DNA from 2 places in the Dickeya aquatica genome. Region 2 is predicted to be linked to the other one. Evidence: predicted binding sites of a transcription regulator. Region 2 holds the regulator's gene; the other holds the start of a gene.
The links. Region 2 encodes CRP, which controls carbon source genes, mostly activating them, when cyclic AMP is high. Its sites were predicted from a motif close to ATGTGANNNNNNTCACAT; they were not measured.
Positions count from the first base shown of each region.

Region 1 (3,090 bases), 2.0 Mb from region 2:
CTCAGCGAAGGCGGAATGGTGTTGAGCTGGCAGCGCGGATCAAAGCTCAGTTCAATGCCTTTCTCACGGGCACTGGCGAATTTACCGAGCAGTAAACCACACAGAGCTGGCGAGCAGATACGGCTGGAGATGAAATCCAGCACCGCTTGCGCCCCTTCAGATTGTGCTTCAATGTAACGAATCGCTTCTTCATAGCGCTTGAGGTGCAGTAACCCCGCGAGGGTGGCGGTCCAGTTTAGCTGTTCATGACGCAGGATGCGCAGGCTGTTGGCATAGCGCTTCACCTGGCTTAACTGCATGCTCAGGGTATGAATATCATTCTTATCACGAAAACTGATGACCCAGCCTTGCAGTTCGTCTTCGAGCATAATACGTACCCGGCTGGCGATGACCGTCACCTGATTAAAGCGGCAAATTTCATCATGGGTATCGTTTTTCCACATCGTGTCACAGGAGAAAAAGGGAACCGGTGTGATGACGTCATCTATCAATAGGCCCCGCAGTTGCCAGGATGGCATACCCAACCCCAGCAAATCCTTTGCGGCATGATTGATAACGGCAATACGGCGTTGTTGGTCGATAGCGATGACGCCTTCATAAATGGATTCCAGCAGCGCTTTTTGCTGGCGCACCAGTAGCCTGATTTCCAGCGGCTCTAAACCAAACATCTGTTTTTTCAGGTTGCGGGAAAACCACCAGGAGAAGAAGAACAGAGCAATCAGCATACTGGTGATAAATAGTCCGACACTCGCTACCTTGCTCCAGGTCAGGTTATCGATACGTTTTTTCAGATAGCCGACAGAGACAATACCAATGACCTGATCACCATCCATAATTGGCGCTTTGCTGCGCAGTGAAATGCCGATAGCACCCCGGCGTAATGTAATGGAGCTTTGTCCTTCCAGAACCTCTTTATTGTCACCCCCAATCATTTCAGTTCCAAGGAGGGACGGTTGTTCAGAATGATAAAGATGGGTAGCACTGTTATCGCCAATGACAATAAAGCTGGCATCGCTGCGGGCTTTAATTTGATCAACCAGATTGTCGATAGTGGTGGTATCGCGTTGTTTCACTGCCTCGACCAGCGAAGGAATAATGGCGATTTCGCGCGCTTGAATTTGCGCCCGGCTGCCTAACTCATCGTAGAGTTGCTGATCTACTGTCCGATAATAGTAAACCCCCGCACTGATAAACAGCAGCGAGAAAAAAATCATCAGGTAGATAAACAGTTTGATATGAAAGGGGAGTCTGACAGTCATATTGTGCCTATTACCTGTAAAGTGCTGAATTGACGTTGGCTAATTTATCATGAAAGGCGTAAAAAGAAGGGAACAAAAAATCGTCTTGTGAAGCGCTACGCATAAAAAATAGCATTGACGTTTATTGGTGATTTTGAACGCCGTGTAAAATAAACGTCACGTTTTATTTCATAATGATTACTTTTTTTAAACATAAAATCCATTTATTGCCCATGGTGCTTTAAACATCATAAAAACCATAAAAACTACGCAGAATGCTCTGTATTTTTTTATTTTTAATTATTTGATTTTAAAAGATAAATTAATTAAAACCATTAAAACCATAAGTGCCATTAAAACTCATTTTTTAATTTGAGGATTGTCACATAATAATAGGACTTGACCTCTTACTATGCCCGGGAAAATAACGAGGGGAGAAGGTTATGAGTACCACTGATGATTCTTATATTGTTGTGAAAGAGAAAGCCTCTGGGCAGGCTTCATTAAAAGACAAGTGGTGGCACGTCCTGGATAACTATAAAATTGGTGTTATTCCAGTGCCGCTGTTTATCCTGGCCGGGTTATTGATTGCGCTGGACTGCCTTGAAGGCAAACTGCCTAGCGATATCGTGGTGATGGTTGCCACGCTGGCGTTCTTCGGTTTTGCCTGTGGCGAGTTCGGTAAACGTTTGCCGTTTATCGGCAAAATGGGGGCTGCGGCTATCTGCGCCACCTTTATTCCGTCTGCGTTGGTGTATTACGGCCTGCTGCCGCAAGTCGTTGTAGATTCCACCACCAAATTCTATAAATCCACCAATATCCTGTACCTCTACATCTGCTGCATCATTGTCGGCAGTATCATGAGTATGAACCGGCAAACGCTGATTCAGGGCTTCCTGCGTATCTTCTTCCCGATGCTGTGCGGTGAAGTGGTTGGCATGGTGGTCGGTATGGGTGTCGGCACTCTGCTGGGGCTGGATCCGTTCCAGATCTTCTTCTTCCTGGTGCTGCCTATCATGGCCGGTGGTGTTGGTGAAGGGGCGATCCCGCTTTCTATCGGTTATGCTGCAATATTGCATATGGATCAAGGTGTTGCGTTGGGTCGCATCCTGCCTATCGTCATGCTGGGCAGCCTGACTGCCATCGTTCTTGCTGGTGTGCTGAACCAATTAGGTAAACGCTATCCGCACCTGACCGGTGAAGGCGAGCTGATGCCAAATAAAGAGAATGGCACCGGGCAGGCACCGGTTTCACTGAGCAGTACGCTGAGCGGCAAAATGGACCCGGCCAATCTGGCTGCGGGAGCTCTGCTGGCTATCCTGCTGTATATGATCGGTATGCTGGGTCACAAACTAATTGGTCTGCCAGCACCGGTCGGCATGCTGTTCGCTGCGGTTATCGTGAAACTACTGAATGGTGCGTCTCCGCGTCTGCTTGAAGGCTCTCAGGTAGTTTACAAATTCTTCCAGACTTCTGTGACGTATCCGATTCTGTTCGCCGTTGGTGTGGCTATCACGCCGTGGGAAGAACTGGTGCATGCGTTCACCATTACCAATCTGCTGGTGATTGTGTCCACCGTTGTGGCACTGGTCACGACCGGTTTCTTTGTTGGTAAGAAAATCGGTATGCATCCGATTGATGTTGCCATCATCTCCTGCTGCCAGAGCGGGCAGGGCGGTACCGGCGACGTGGCGATTCTCACCGCTGGTAACCGTATGGTGCTGATGCCGTTCGCTCAGATTGCGACCCGTATCGGTGGTGCGATCAACGTCTCTGTGGCCTTGCTGGTACTCGGCAAGTTCCTGGTGTGACGGTTTACGATAAAAAAACAAATAACGCCGCAATACGTTGC
Region 1 is NZ_LT615367.1:2,119,910-2,122,999, forward strand. It holds gene DAQ1742_RS09535 (ATP-binding protein) at 1-1,259, opposite strand, end outside; gene DAQ1742_RS09540 (2-hydroxycarboxylate transporter family protein) at 1,682-3,049, shown strand.
Region 1: DAQ1742_RS09540 (2-hydroxycarboxylate transporter family protein) is a predicted target of CRP. The motif match lies at 1,609-1,626, and genes of this name have one in related genera.

Region 2 (12,483 bases):
TGCAGTGCGGCATGGGGCGCAGCGGCAAGCTGTTCTCGTACATGCATTACGGCATTACGCCTGACATTCTGACCACCGCCAAAGCGCTGGGCGGCGGTTTCCCTGTCAGCGCCATGCTGACGACCGAAGAGATTGCGTCGGTGATGGCGGTTGGCACACACGGCACCACCTATGGCGGCAACCCGCTGGCGTGTGCGGTGGCGGAAGCGGCGCTGGATGTTATCAACACGCCGGAAGTGCTCTCGGGCGTGGCTGAAAATCATGCACGTTTCGTCAGTGCGCTGGAGCGCATTAATGCGCAGTACGCGATTTTTGATGAGGTGCGCGGTATGGGGCTGTTGCTCGGCGCGCAGTTAAAACCGGCCTGGCATGGTCGTGCCCGCGATTTTCTGGCGGCCTCGGCCGAGCTGGGGCTGATGATTCTGGTGGCGGGGCCGGATGTTATCCGGTTTGTGCCGTCGCTGGTGATTACACCGCAAGAGATAGACCAGGGCATGGCGCTGTTTGAAAAAGCAGTCGCGCAGGTGGTTCAGGGCGCATAAGCCTTATTGTTATTCGTGCCTGACGCGGTATCACCGGGTCAGGCACTCGTCAGTCACACCAATATTACATGGACGCCTTTATCACGTAGCCGGGCAACCACTTGCGCATCAGCATCGTTGCCAGTGATGAGAATATCTATCCTGTCTGAGGGGCAAAACAGCATTCCGGCACGTTGTCCTACCTTCGAACTATCCGCCAGCACTACCAACTGCCCGATATGATTGAGCATTTTTTGCTCGGCCATCGCCGTGAGCATGTCCATTTTGTATAAACCATCGGCAGTAATGCCTTTGCCGCTGGTAAACATCCAGTGCCCGGCGTACAGCGAGGAGATTTCATCCTGTGGTGCCAGCGTGATGGACTGTGATTTGTTGTATTGACCACCGATAATCACCACGCCGTCATGATCATGCTCAATCAGGTAGTTCGCCAGCGGGAAATAGTTGGTTATCACCTGTACATCCTGCCCGCAAATCTCCTGACCGAGTACAAACGCGGTCGAACCACAGTTGATAACCGCACTCTCACCGGGTTTGATGAGCGCCGCCGCTGCCTGGGCGATGCGCATTTTCTCTCCGTGATTAGAAAACTCACTGTGATTAAAATTCTCATGGCTGTTGAGCGGCGACCAGTGAGTTTTGGTTTGGGCGAGTGCTTCTGCGCCATTGCGCACCTTACGCAACTTACCGGAATCGTTCAGTTTATTGATATCACGGCGGGCGGTGGCGGGCGAAATATCAAAGGCTTGTATGATGCCCGTCACCGACAGGTGGCGTTTTTGATTGAGCAATTCCAGGATGGCGCTGTGGCGCTGAGCTTCTGTCATATCGTGCCTGATAATGATTGAATTTGATTTTTTTAAGATTATATCCCGCATGCGCGTGAATGACAGCCGTTCCTGAGATTCTTTTGATGACACCGGATTAGACCAGTATCAGCCCAGTTTGACGCCCTATCTCGGCCAGGCGCGAGCGGGCCAGCGTCAGGTTTTGCGCCCACTGCGCATCATTGGCCCACATCTCCAGCACCAGCGGGCCGTTGTAACCGATATCGGCCAGCGTCTGGAAGATGGCGCTAAAATCAACCTCGCCTTCACCAATCACCAAATCGCGGAATTGCCCCGGACTGCTGGCCGAGACTTTATGGGTGTCTTTGAGGTGGATCTGCACGATGTGATCGCAACTGAGTTTTAGCTCGGTACAGGTGTCGTAGTTCCAGCCAGTGATATTGCCCACGTCCGGGTAGGCCATGAAGTAAGGCGAGGGAATGGCTTTTTTCAGCACCTCAAATTTACTCAGTGAGTTGAGGTAGGGGGTATCCATGATTTCGACGCCCAGCATGATGCCTGCGCGCTCTGCCATGCGGGTGGCGGCTTTCATCCCTTCGATAAAGTGCTGATGCGTTTCGGCAGACGGGGTTTCGTAATAGACATCATAACCCGCCAACTGAATGCAGCGGATGCCCAGTTTGTAAGCCAGATTGATAGCCTGCGCCATGATGTCATGGGCTTTCTGGCGTATTGCCGGGTCGTGTGAGCCAAACGGAAAACGGCGGTGTGCGCTCAGACACAGGGATTGCAACGGGAAGTTGTGTTGTTCGCACACATGGCGCAGTTGATAGATTTCCGCATCGCTCCAGGCCAGACGCTGCAATTTGTCGTCAGATTCGTCCACCGACATTTCAATAAAATCAAAGCCCAGCTCTTTGGCCGCCAGGATCTTCTCTTCCCACGTCAGCGTGGCGGGCAGCGCCTTCTCATACAGCCCAAGGCGAAAGGGTTTGTTAAAGTTGTGCATGGTGCCTCCTGAGTCAGGCGGGAAAATGGCGCAGCAGAATATCGAGAATGCCGCGCCCATCATTGCTTTGTTCGGTAACGCAATCAGCCTGCCAGCGGATGGCCTCTTCAGCGTTAGCCATGGCGACGCCGAGACCGGCAAGGCGCAGCATCGACAGGTCATTGTGGTTATCGCCGATGGCGATGAGTTGTGCCGGGTCGATGTGCTGCTGTTGGAGATAGTCGTTCAGGCGCGCGCCCTTGTTGTTGCCGTGGCGGGCAAAATCAATGCGGTTCGACCAGGATTGCTCGCCGCTAAAGTGCGCCTTCACCCACGGCAATTCGGCAAAGGCGCGGACTTCGGCCACCTCGCCTTCCACCACAAATTTCCAGACATGGCGGCTTTCGGCCAACGCCGCATCCAGGCTCCCGACTTTCATGATTTGCGGGCGAATCGGGTCAGGAAAGCGGCTGGCCCACTGGCAGAGTGCTTCCATATACCGGATTGGCGAGTGCGCGGCGTACACCATCCGGTCAGTCAGGTACATCACCAGATTGAGCTGGTGCTCACGCGCCAGCGCCATGAAGCGTTTTGCATCATCATGGGGGATGGCGTTTTCCGCCAGAATGCGTTGCGCGCGGTAGTCGTATACATAGGTGCCGTTGCAGCAGATGATGGGGGTGTTAAGGCCAAGCTCATGGTGATAAGGATGGGCGGCGGTGTGGTGTCGGCCGGTGACGAGGATCACGCAGGCCTGTTGTTTAATGCGCTCAATGGCGGCTTTGATGGCCGGGTTAATGGTGTGCTGGCTGGTGAGCGTGGTGCCATCGAGATCCAGCGCCAGTGCCTGATAACGCATGATGAGCCTCTTTCTGTTACCGGTTGCTTGCCGTATGTGACAAAGGCCACGGCGACCCATGCCGGGCCGCCGTGACGCTTTGTGGCATCTGCCTTACAGGAACGATTTGTAGGGCAGTTCTGGCTCATCGATGAAGATATCGTCGAAGCCACGCGGGTGCTGGTAGTGCAATGTGTTTTTATCGGTCGGGAAGGTGTATTTACCGCCAACCTGCCAGAAGAACGGGCGGAACTGGTAGCCGAGGCGATCCTTTTTCATGTTCCACAGCACTTCGATTTCACGCGGGTCACTCTGGAAGTTAGCCCAAATATCATGATGGAACGGGATAACCACCTGGGTATTGAGGGATTCACCGGCGCGCAAAATGTCAGATGCGGTCATTTTGTCGGTGACACCGCGCGGGTTCTCACCATAAGAGAGCAGCGCGACATCAATCTGGTAATCGTTGCCGTGTTTGGCGTAGTAGTTGGAGTAGTGCGAGTCACCGGAGTGATACAGGTTGCCGCCGGAGGTTTTCACCAGATAGTTGACCGCGCGGTCATCCATGCTGTCCAGAATGCTTTTATCTTTTGATGACACGCCCGCAGGCAGCGTGACCAGCGCGGTGCGATCGAATGCATCCAGCACCTGAATGACGATATCGCCAACCGGGATCTCATCGCCGACACGGGCGACGATGCAGCGCTCGGCGGGCACTCCCCAGCGTTGCCAGAGCTCGACACAGGCTTTCGGGCCGATAAATTTTACGTGTGAGCCGCCGTTCTTCAGCACGGCGGCTGCCACGTTCACATCAATGTGATCGGCATGGTCGTGGGTCGCCAGCACGGCGTCTATCTGTTTGATACCAAACGGGTCGAGCACAAATGGCGAGGTTCTCAGGTTGGGTTGCAGTTTGCGCACCCCACCCATGCGCATCATCTGGTGTTGTTTATTCATATACGGGTTGGCGTGGGTTTTTTTGCCCGTACCGCACCAGAAATCGATAGAGATATTGGTATTGCCTGCCGACTTCAGCCAAATACCGGTACAGCCCAGCCACCACATGGCGAAGGTATCGGCCTTGACCTCTTCTTGTTCAATCTCTTCGTTTAGCCAGGTGCCCCATTCCGGGAACGTGCTCAGGATCCAGGATTCACGGGTGATTTCATCAATCTTGCTCATCGGACATACCTTTCTGGTTTGGATGGCGCACTGCGATAGGGAAACCCGACAGACATATCTGGGAACCCGGCAGCGGATCATCGGACATGACAGGGCGCACATTGCGGCACGCCTATGATTGCTTTTGATTTTTCGTGACTATATCAGTGGCGTTTTTGATTATCAATGATTGCAATGATTGTTTTGTGATTCAGACGATGATTTGCTTTTTGTCTCACCGGGAGTGGTTTTTTATCTTTATGTTTTTATTAATTTTAATGATTTTTTGTGTCTTCGTGGCTGGATCGTTTGCATTAAATGCCAGGGAAAATCATTCTCAATCGAGAACGATTGTCGATCATTTTGGGGTTTTTAAGAGATTTTATACCCCACGACATTCATCACAAAAAATCATTTTTTGATGAAATATGATTCTTCCGTGAGTTTATTAAGGCGCTGGCCAATGCTGTCCAACGCCAACCGCATGAATGCAAGCAAGAATGAATGCAAGAAAACCCATACCTATACGGGTGGTGATGTCCTCCACCACTCCAATAGCAGTGTAATTGTCCTTGTGTTGGACGGAGCAACGTTATGGAAACCCTCTACAGCATTTTTTACATTTTCTACAGCCAGGTGATGACCAAAGCCCCGTTGTTACTCGGGCTGGTGACGTGTATTGGTTATCTGCTGCTCAGGCGTGATGGCACCACCGTCATTAAAGGCACTGTCAAAACGATTGTGGGTTTTATGCTGGTGCAGGTGGGGTCAACCACGCTGGTGTCAGGTTTTAAACCCGTTATCGATAAAATCTCGGAATATCATCACCTGACGGGCTCGGTCATCGACCCTTACACCACCATGATGGCGACCATGGAAACCATGGGCAGCCGCTATTCCTGGGTGGGGTATGCGGTGTTGCTGGCGCTGGGCCTGAATATCCTGTTGGTGGTGTTTCGGCGCTTAACCGGTATTCGTACCATCATGTTGACCGGCCACATCATGTTCCAGCAGGTTGGGCTGGTGGCGGTGTTCTATGTGGTGATGGGGGCATCGATGTGGGAAACCATCCTCTATTCCGCGGTCATCATGGCGCTGTACTGGGGTATTTCGTCCAACATCATGTTTAAGCCGACGGAAGCAGTAACGGGTGGCGCGGGGTTCTCGATTGGGCACCAGCAGCAGGTGGCCTCCTGGATTGCGACCAAACTGGCTCCCAGGCTGGGTGATAAAGACGACAGCGTGGATAAGCTCAACCTGCCTAAGTGGTTGCACATTTTTCACGACAGTATTACGGCTACCGCCATTGTGATGACGCTGTTTTTCGGCATCATCTTGCTCTCTTTCGGCCTGGAGAATCTCCAGAAAATGGCCGGTTCGACGCACTGGACTATCTATATTTTGGAAACCGGCCTGCGCTTTGCGGTGGCGATTCAAGTGATTGTGGCTGGCGTGCGTATGTTTGTGGCCGAGCTTTCCGAAGCCTTTAAAGGCATTTCCGAACGCGTTATCCCCAATGCGGTGCTGGCGATTGACTGCGCGGCTATCTACGCCTACTCACCGAACGCGATGGTATTCGGTTTTATCTGGGGCACCTTAGGTCAGTTCCTCGCCGTGCTTGGCCTGCTGCTGTGCAACTCCTCCATCATGATAATCCCCGGCTTTATTCCCATGTTCTTCTCTAACGCTACCATCGGCGTGTTCGCCAACCATTTCGGCGGCTGGCGCGCGGTGATGAAAATCTGTTTTGTGATGGGGATTATTGAAGTGTTGGGTTCCGCCTGGGCGATTCACCTGTTTGCCCAGAACGGCACCAGTTTTAATGGCTGGATGGGGATGGCGGACTGGGCGCTGGTGTTCCCGGCCATCATGCAGGGGCTGTCGTTCTCTTCGCTGTTCTTTGTGTTACTGCTGGCCGGTGCACTGGTCTACATGTACTTCGCGTCCCGCACGCTGCGTGCAGAGGAAGATTCGGCGCAACCGCTAGTCAGTGAGGCGGCCGCGGGCAATGTGCGCAGCAGCGATGCCGATGCCCAGCCGGTGAGCGCTGCGAACGCTCGGGTGGTGCGTATTCTGGCGGTGTGCGGCAACGGCCAGGGGTCTTCGATGATGATGAAAATGAAGATAGGCAAGTTCCTTGAACAACGGGGAGTGCCGCACATCATGGATTCCTGCGCTGTGGCAGATTACAAGACCAAACTCCCGACCACCGACATCATCGTTTCCTCGAAACATCTGGCGGGTGAAATGAGCCCCGGTGACGGCAAGTTTGTGTTGGGTGTGCAAAACATGCTCAACCCGAACTCTTTCGGTGACGAGCTGCTGGGCCTTATCAATAAAAACTTTGCCGGTTAATCACGCGTGCCTTCCTTGCAGGGTGAGGAAGGCCTAAGGAGAAGAGCATGAAATTCAAACAATCGTTAATCGACAATCACTCCGTATTGCTCAACGCCACCGCCGCTGACTGGCGTGATGCCATCAAACTGGGTACGGACATGCTGATTGCGTCCGGTGCCGTCGAGCCGCGCTATCACGAAGCGATTATCAGCAGCATCGAGAAAATGGGGCCGTATATCGTGATTGCGCCGCAATTCGCCATGCCGCACGCCCGGCCGGAAAACGGCGTGAACCGCACCGCCTTTGCGCTGGTGACGCTGACCACGCCGGTGAAGTTTGATGGCGAAGATGAACCGGTGGATGTGCTGGTGACGCTGGCGGGCAGCACCTCGGATGAGCACATGGAAGGGCTGATGGAAGTGACCCAGGTGCTGGAAGACGAGAACAGCGATACCGGAATTAACCTCGATAAACTGCGGGTGTGCACCAGCCGTGAAGAGGTATTCAGTGTGATTGATAAGGCGCTGGCACAGCCTGCCTGAGCCGCAATAAGGCGCTCCGTGCAGGGGCGCAGGAGAGAATGATGATGTACCCGCAATTGAAGGCTATCGTACTGGAAGCCAACCTGTTGCTTCCCCGTCACGGCCTGGTGACGTTGACCTGGGGCAATGTCTCCCAAATTGACCGCGCTCAGGGCGTTATTGCCATTAAACCGTCGGGCGTTTCCTATGAGCAGATGACCCTCGACGATATCGTGGTAGTGGACATGGACGGGCGTGTGGTGGAAGGGCACCTTAACCCTTCCAGCGACACGGCTACCCATCTGGCGCTCTATCAGGCGTTTAGCGGTATCGGCGGTATTGTGCATACCCATTCACGCCACGGCACTATCTGGGCGCAGGCGGGGCTGGATATTCCCGCGCTCGGTACGACCCATGCCGACTATTTCTACGGCGATATTCCCTGCACCCGCGCGTTGAGCGAGCAGGAAATCGCCCGTGAGTATGAAAAAAATACCGGTGCGGTGATCGTGGAGGAGTTTCAGCGCCGGGATCTCGATCCGCTGGCCGTACCGGGTGTGGTGATCACCGGCCATGCGCCCTTCTGCTGGGGGAAAAACGCGCTGGATGCGGTACACAATGCGCTGGTGCTCGAAGAGGTGGCGGCGATGGCGCTGTCAACCCGCCTGCTCAACCCGGCGATTCATATCGATCAGGCGCTTTCTGATAAACACTATTTCAGAAAACACGGCGCGAATGCCTACTACGGCCAGCGTTAAGCCACCGCGCCTGAATAACGTCACTGTTTGAAATAGCGACTTGAAATGAATAGTGGCATCACGCCACGGGCAGCGCTCGCCCGCACGTCGCTGTTTCCGGTATTTTCACTTTTGGAAAGGAAATAACATCATGACTAAACCTATGCTGCAAATTGCCCTGGATTCGACAGACCTGGCCACAGCGGTTGAGATTGCTGAGCGTGTTGGCGGGTTCGTTGAGGTTATCGAGGTCGGTACCATTCTGGCCTTTGCTGAAGGCATGACGGCGGTGCGCACCCTGCGCGAGCGCCACCCTAAACACATTATTGTGTGTGACATGAAAACCACTGACGGCGGAGCCATTCTGGCGCGCATGGCGTTCTCTGCCGGGGCGAACTGGATAACCGTCTCGGCGGCAGCGCACGTTGCCACTATTGCCGCCTGCAAAAAAGTGGCCGATGAGTTTGGTGGCGAAATCCAGATTGAGCTGTACGGCAACTGGAGCCTTGATGATGCCCGGCAGTGGGTTGATATGGGCATTACCCAGGCGATTTATCACCGCTCGCGCGATGCGGAGCTTGCCGGAGTTAACTGGACGAGTGACGACCTCGGCCGGATGCGTGCGCTTTCTGAACTGGGGCTGGCGTTGTCGATTACCGGCGGCATTGTGCCGCAGGATATTCACCTGTTTGAAGGTATCAGCGCCAAGACCTTTATCGCCGGTCGTGCGCTGGCGTCTGAGCGTGGTAAGGCGACCGCTGAGGCACTGCGCACCGAGATCAATAAATACTGGTCGTAACGCGTCGCACGCGACACTCACCGATACGCAACGCAAAATAAGCAGGGCGGCCATTGGCCGCCCTTGCTGGTGATGGAGACACGTTGATGAAGGTATCAACGGGTACCGTAAACCACGATGGTTTTACCGTGGGCAGAGATGAGATCCTGGTCTTCCAGCATTTTCAGGATACGGCCGACAGTTTCACGGGAACAGCCGACAATCTGGCCTATCTCCTGACGGGTTATCTTGATTTGCATACCGTCCGGGTGGGTCATGGCATCCGGTTGTTTGGCCAGGTTCAGCAAGGTCTGTGCGATACGCCCTGTTACGTCCAAAAATGCCAAATTGCCGACCTTCTGCGAGGTCACTTGCAGGCGGCGGGCCATCTGTGAGGAGAGGCGCATCAGAATATCCGGGTTAACCTGGATAAGCTGACGGAATTTTTTATAGGAAATTTCAGCGACTTCGCAGGCAGTTTTTGCCCGAACCCACGCACTGCGCTCCTGCCCATCTTCAAACAAGCCAAGCTCGCCAATAAAATCGCCCTGATTCAGATAAGACAGAATCATTTCCTTGCCTTCTTCATCCTTAATCAGCACGGCAACCGAGCCTTTCACGATGTAGTAAAGCGTCTCTGCTTTTTCACCCTGATGGATCAGAGTGCTCTTCGATGGGTACTTGTGAATGTGACAATGAGAAAGGAACCATTCGAGAGTCGGGTCTGTTTGCGGTTTGCCGAGAACCATTCGCTGTTATCCTCTGTTGTAATTCACTGCGCAAATCACAGGGCTCAGAGTTCCCTGTACGGCGTGATAACATAGTTATAATTCAAATTCCGTCCTGGCGGAATGACGTCAGGGATGATACGGAGACGGTCTATCAATGACGCCGGTAAACTGGTGGCAGTCAGGCAGAGGCCCGACACACACGGGTTTACGTCCTCCGTTTGTAACACAGGTTGAGTGTAGTGTCTCGTGTTGTCTCGCTTCAGCATGATTAAGCTCTGATTATCAGGCTTTTTTGTTCATGAGCGGTGCAAAATTTCAAAAATAGTTGATTGAGGGCAAAATTATGCAGGCTCGGGTGAAATGGGTTGAAGGATTGACGTTTTTGGGTGAGTCCGCATCCGGTCATCAGGTGCTGATGGATGGCAACTCAGGCGACAAAGCGCCCAGCCCGATGGAGATGGTACTGATGGCCGCCGGAGGCTGTAGCGCCATTGATGTGGTGTCCATCCTGCAAAAAGGTCGCCATGATGTGGCCGACTGTGAAGTGCGTCTGAGCGCCGAGCGCCGTGAAGAGGCACCGCGCCTGTTCACCGCCATTAATTTGCACTTTATCGTGACCGGCAAAGCCTTATCGGAAAAAGCCGTGGAGCGGGCGGTTGCGCTCTCGGCAGAAAAATATTGCTCGGTGGCACTGATGCTGGAAAAAACGGTGACGGTGACTCACAGCCATGAAGTCATTGCGCGGGGTTAAGGCATTGACGCGCGGCGGCTTAACCACCGCCGCGAGACGTCACGCTATCCCGTTACCTTCAACAAGCCGCTGTACCAGCGGTGCCATAATCAGCTCCATTGCCAGCCCCATCTTGCCGCCCGGCACCACCAGGGTATTGATGTGCGAAATAAATGACCCCTGTAACATCGCCAGCAGATAGGGGTAATCCATATTGTTTAATCCCTGAAAGTGGATAACCACAAAGCTCTCATCCATTGAGGGAATGGCTTTGGCGGCAAACGGGTTGGAGGTATCGACCGTTGGGACGCGCTGAAAATTGATATGGGTGCGGGAAAATTGCGGCGTGATATGGGTGATGTAATCTTCCATTGAGCGCACCACCGAGTCCATCACCGCTTCGCGTGAATGGCCGCGCTCGTTGATGTCACGCACCAGCTTTTGAATCCACTCCAGATTGACGATAGGCACCACCCCCACCAGCAGGTCAACGTGCTGCGCGACGTTATGCTGTGCGCTGACAACGCCGCCATGCAGCCCTTCGTAGAACAGCAGATCGGTCGGTTGTGGTATCGGTTCCCAGGGCGTAAAGGTGCCAGGCACCTGATTGTAGGGAATAGCTTCATCATAGGTGTGCAGGTATTTGCGGGTCTGGCCGGTGCCGGTGCGGCCATAATCGATAAATGCCTGTTCCAGCTGGCTAAAATCATTGGCTTCCGGCCCGAAATAGCTGATATGACGGCCGACATCGCGCGCTTTACGGATAGCCATATCCATTTCCGGGCGGGTATAGCGGTGGTAACTGTCACCGTCTACCAGCGCGGCGCGCAGGTTAAGTTGCTGGAATATTTTACGAAATGCCAGGCTGGTGGTGGTCGTCCCGGCACCACTGGAGCCTGTAACCGCGATAATCGGGTGCTGATGAGACATGCGAACCTCCGCTGACATTGCCGCCGGTAAACCGGGTCATCGTCGTGAAATGTTTATTAAAAGCCTGAGTATGAATGCCTTGCTTATTGAAGGCGATATCTTGCGAACCGTCAGGGATATCCGATAAGTGTTAGCATATCTGTTGCCTGCCGACACGCCAATTTGCGTGTTTCACCCCCGTGACTCACGGGTGTTCGCGCTCTGTACGGCCAAGCTGGCGGCGCGGCATGATATTGACGGTTTCATGCAGTTCAGACCACACCAGCACCACCTCGCCCTGGCGTAACTGCTGCTCGACGGCGGCGACTTTCTCTTCCAGCGTGCGTTCATGCTCACCGTAATCGGTGCCTTCGCGCAGCACAAAGGCTTCAATCAGGTTTTTTAGCGTCGGTGCCGCCAGTTCCTGCCAGGGGATTATCATGGTTTCAGCTCCGCTTGGGTTCCAGATACGCAGTCAGCCAGTCAGGGACGCACTGCTCCAGCCATAATTGTGGTTGACGCCAGGTACCGCTGACAAAGCCGACATGGCCGCCGTGCTGCGTCAGGCAGTAGTGGATGTTGCCCGGCAATTGCGACAGTTTAGGGATAACCTCCGTTGTCATAAACGGGTCATCTTTGGCATGTACCACCAGCAACGGCTGGCGAATCTGCGCCAGTCGCGGCAGGGCGCTGCTGCGCCGGTAGTAGTCATCCGCATCAGCAAACCCGTGTAACCGGGCGGTGACGAGCTGGTCGAACTCTTTCAGATGGCGGATTTGGCGCAAGCGCTCTGCCGAAACCGGCAGGCAGTTGGGGTAGGCAGCAAGCTTGCGCAGCGCATTGCGGCGTAACAAATTAAGCAAATAGCCCTGATAAACGCGAGAAAATCCGCGCTCCAGCCGACGGCTGCACGGCTCTAGCTGCAACGGTGCCGAGATAATGGCCGCGACGTCCGGCAGGTTGGCGCTATCGTGCTGGCTCAACAGGCAGGCGAGCATGTTGCCGCCAAGCGAGACGCCGATGGCAGCGGTAGGGGCATTGCCGAAGGTGCGCGCAAGCCAACCGAGGAAGTAGCTCGCGTCATCCGTTTCCCCGGCGTGGTAGCCGCGAGCCAGTCGGTTGGGCTGGCGGCCACAGCCGCGAAAATGCATCACCACCGCCAGCCAGCCGCGTTGCTGGCAGGCGGCCATCATGCCGTGGGCATACGGGCTGTGAAAACTGCCTTCCAGCCCGTGGAACAGCACCACGCGCGGCTTGTGCCGTGCCGCTGCCGGGTCTTCGCTCCAGGCCAGCTCTACAAAGTCACCATCCGGCAGCGTGAGTGTTTGCCAGTGCGGCTGGAGTGCCGGGCGACGGCGCAGCAGGCGTGGCAGCATCGTTTGCAAATGAGGGTTACTGCCTCCTGCCAAAGGCTGAAATGGCA
Region 2 is NZ_LT615367.1:4,071,191-4,083,673, reverse strand. It holds gene argD (bifunctional acetylornithine/succinyldiaminopimelate transaminase) at 1-542, shown strand, start outside; gene ulaR (HTH-type transcriptional regulator UlaR) at 596-1,369, opposite strand; gene DAQ1742_RS18550 (L-ribulose-5-phosphate 3-epimerase) at 1,467-2,339, opposite strand; gene DAQ1742_RS18545 (Cof-type HAD-IIB family hydrolase) at 2,353-3,177, opposite strand; gene ulaG (L-ascorbate 6-phosphate lactonase) at 3,271-4,338, opposite strand; gene DAQ1742_RS18535 (PTS ascorbate-specific subunit IIBC) at 4,912-6,672, shown strand; gene DAQ1742_RS18530 (PTS sugar transporter subunit IIA) at 6,720-7,196, shown strand; gene DAQ1742_RS18525 (L-ribulose-5-phosphate 4-epimerase) at 7,241-7,933, shown strand; gene DAQ1742_RS18520 (3-keto-L-gulonate-6-phosphate decarboxylase UlaD) at 8,064-8,711, shown strand; gene crp (cAMP-activated global transcriptional regulator CRP) at 8,807-9,439, opposite strand; gene DAQ1742_RS18510 (OsmC family protein) at 9,765-10,172, shown strand; gene DAQ1742_RS18505 (phosphoribulokinase) at 10,212-11,081, opposite strand; gene DAQ1742_RS20760 (hypothetical protein) at 11,080-11,208, shown strand; gene DAQ1742_RS18500 (YheU family protein) at 11,266-11,502, opposite strand; gene DAQ1742_RS18495 (hydrolase) at 11,507-12,436, opposite strand.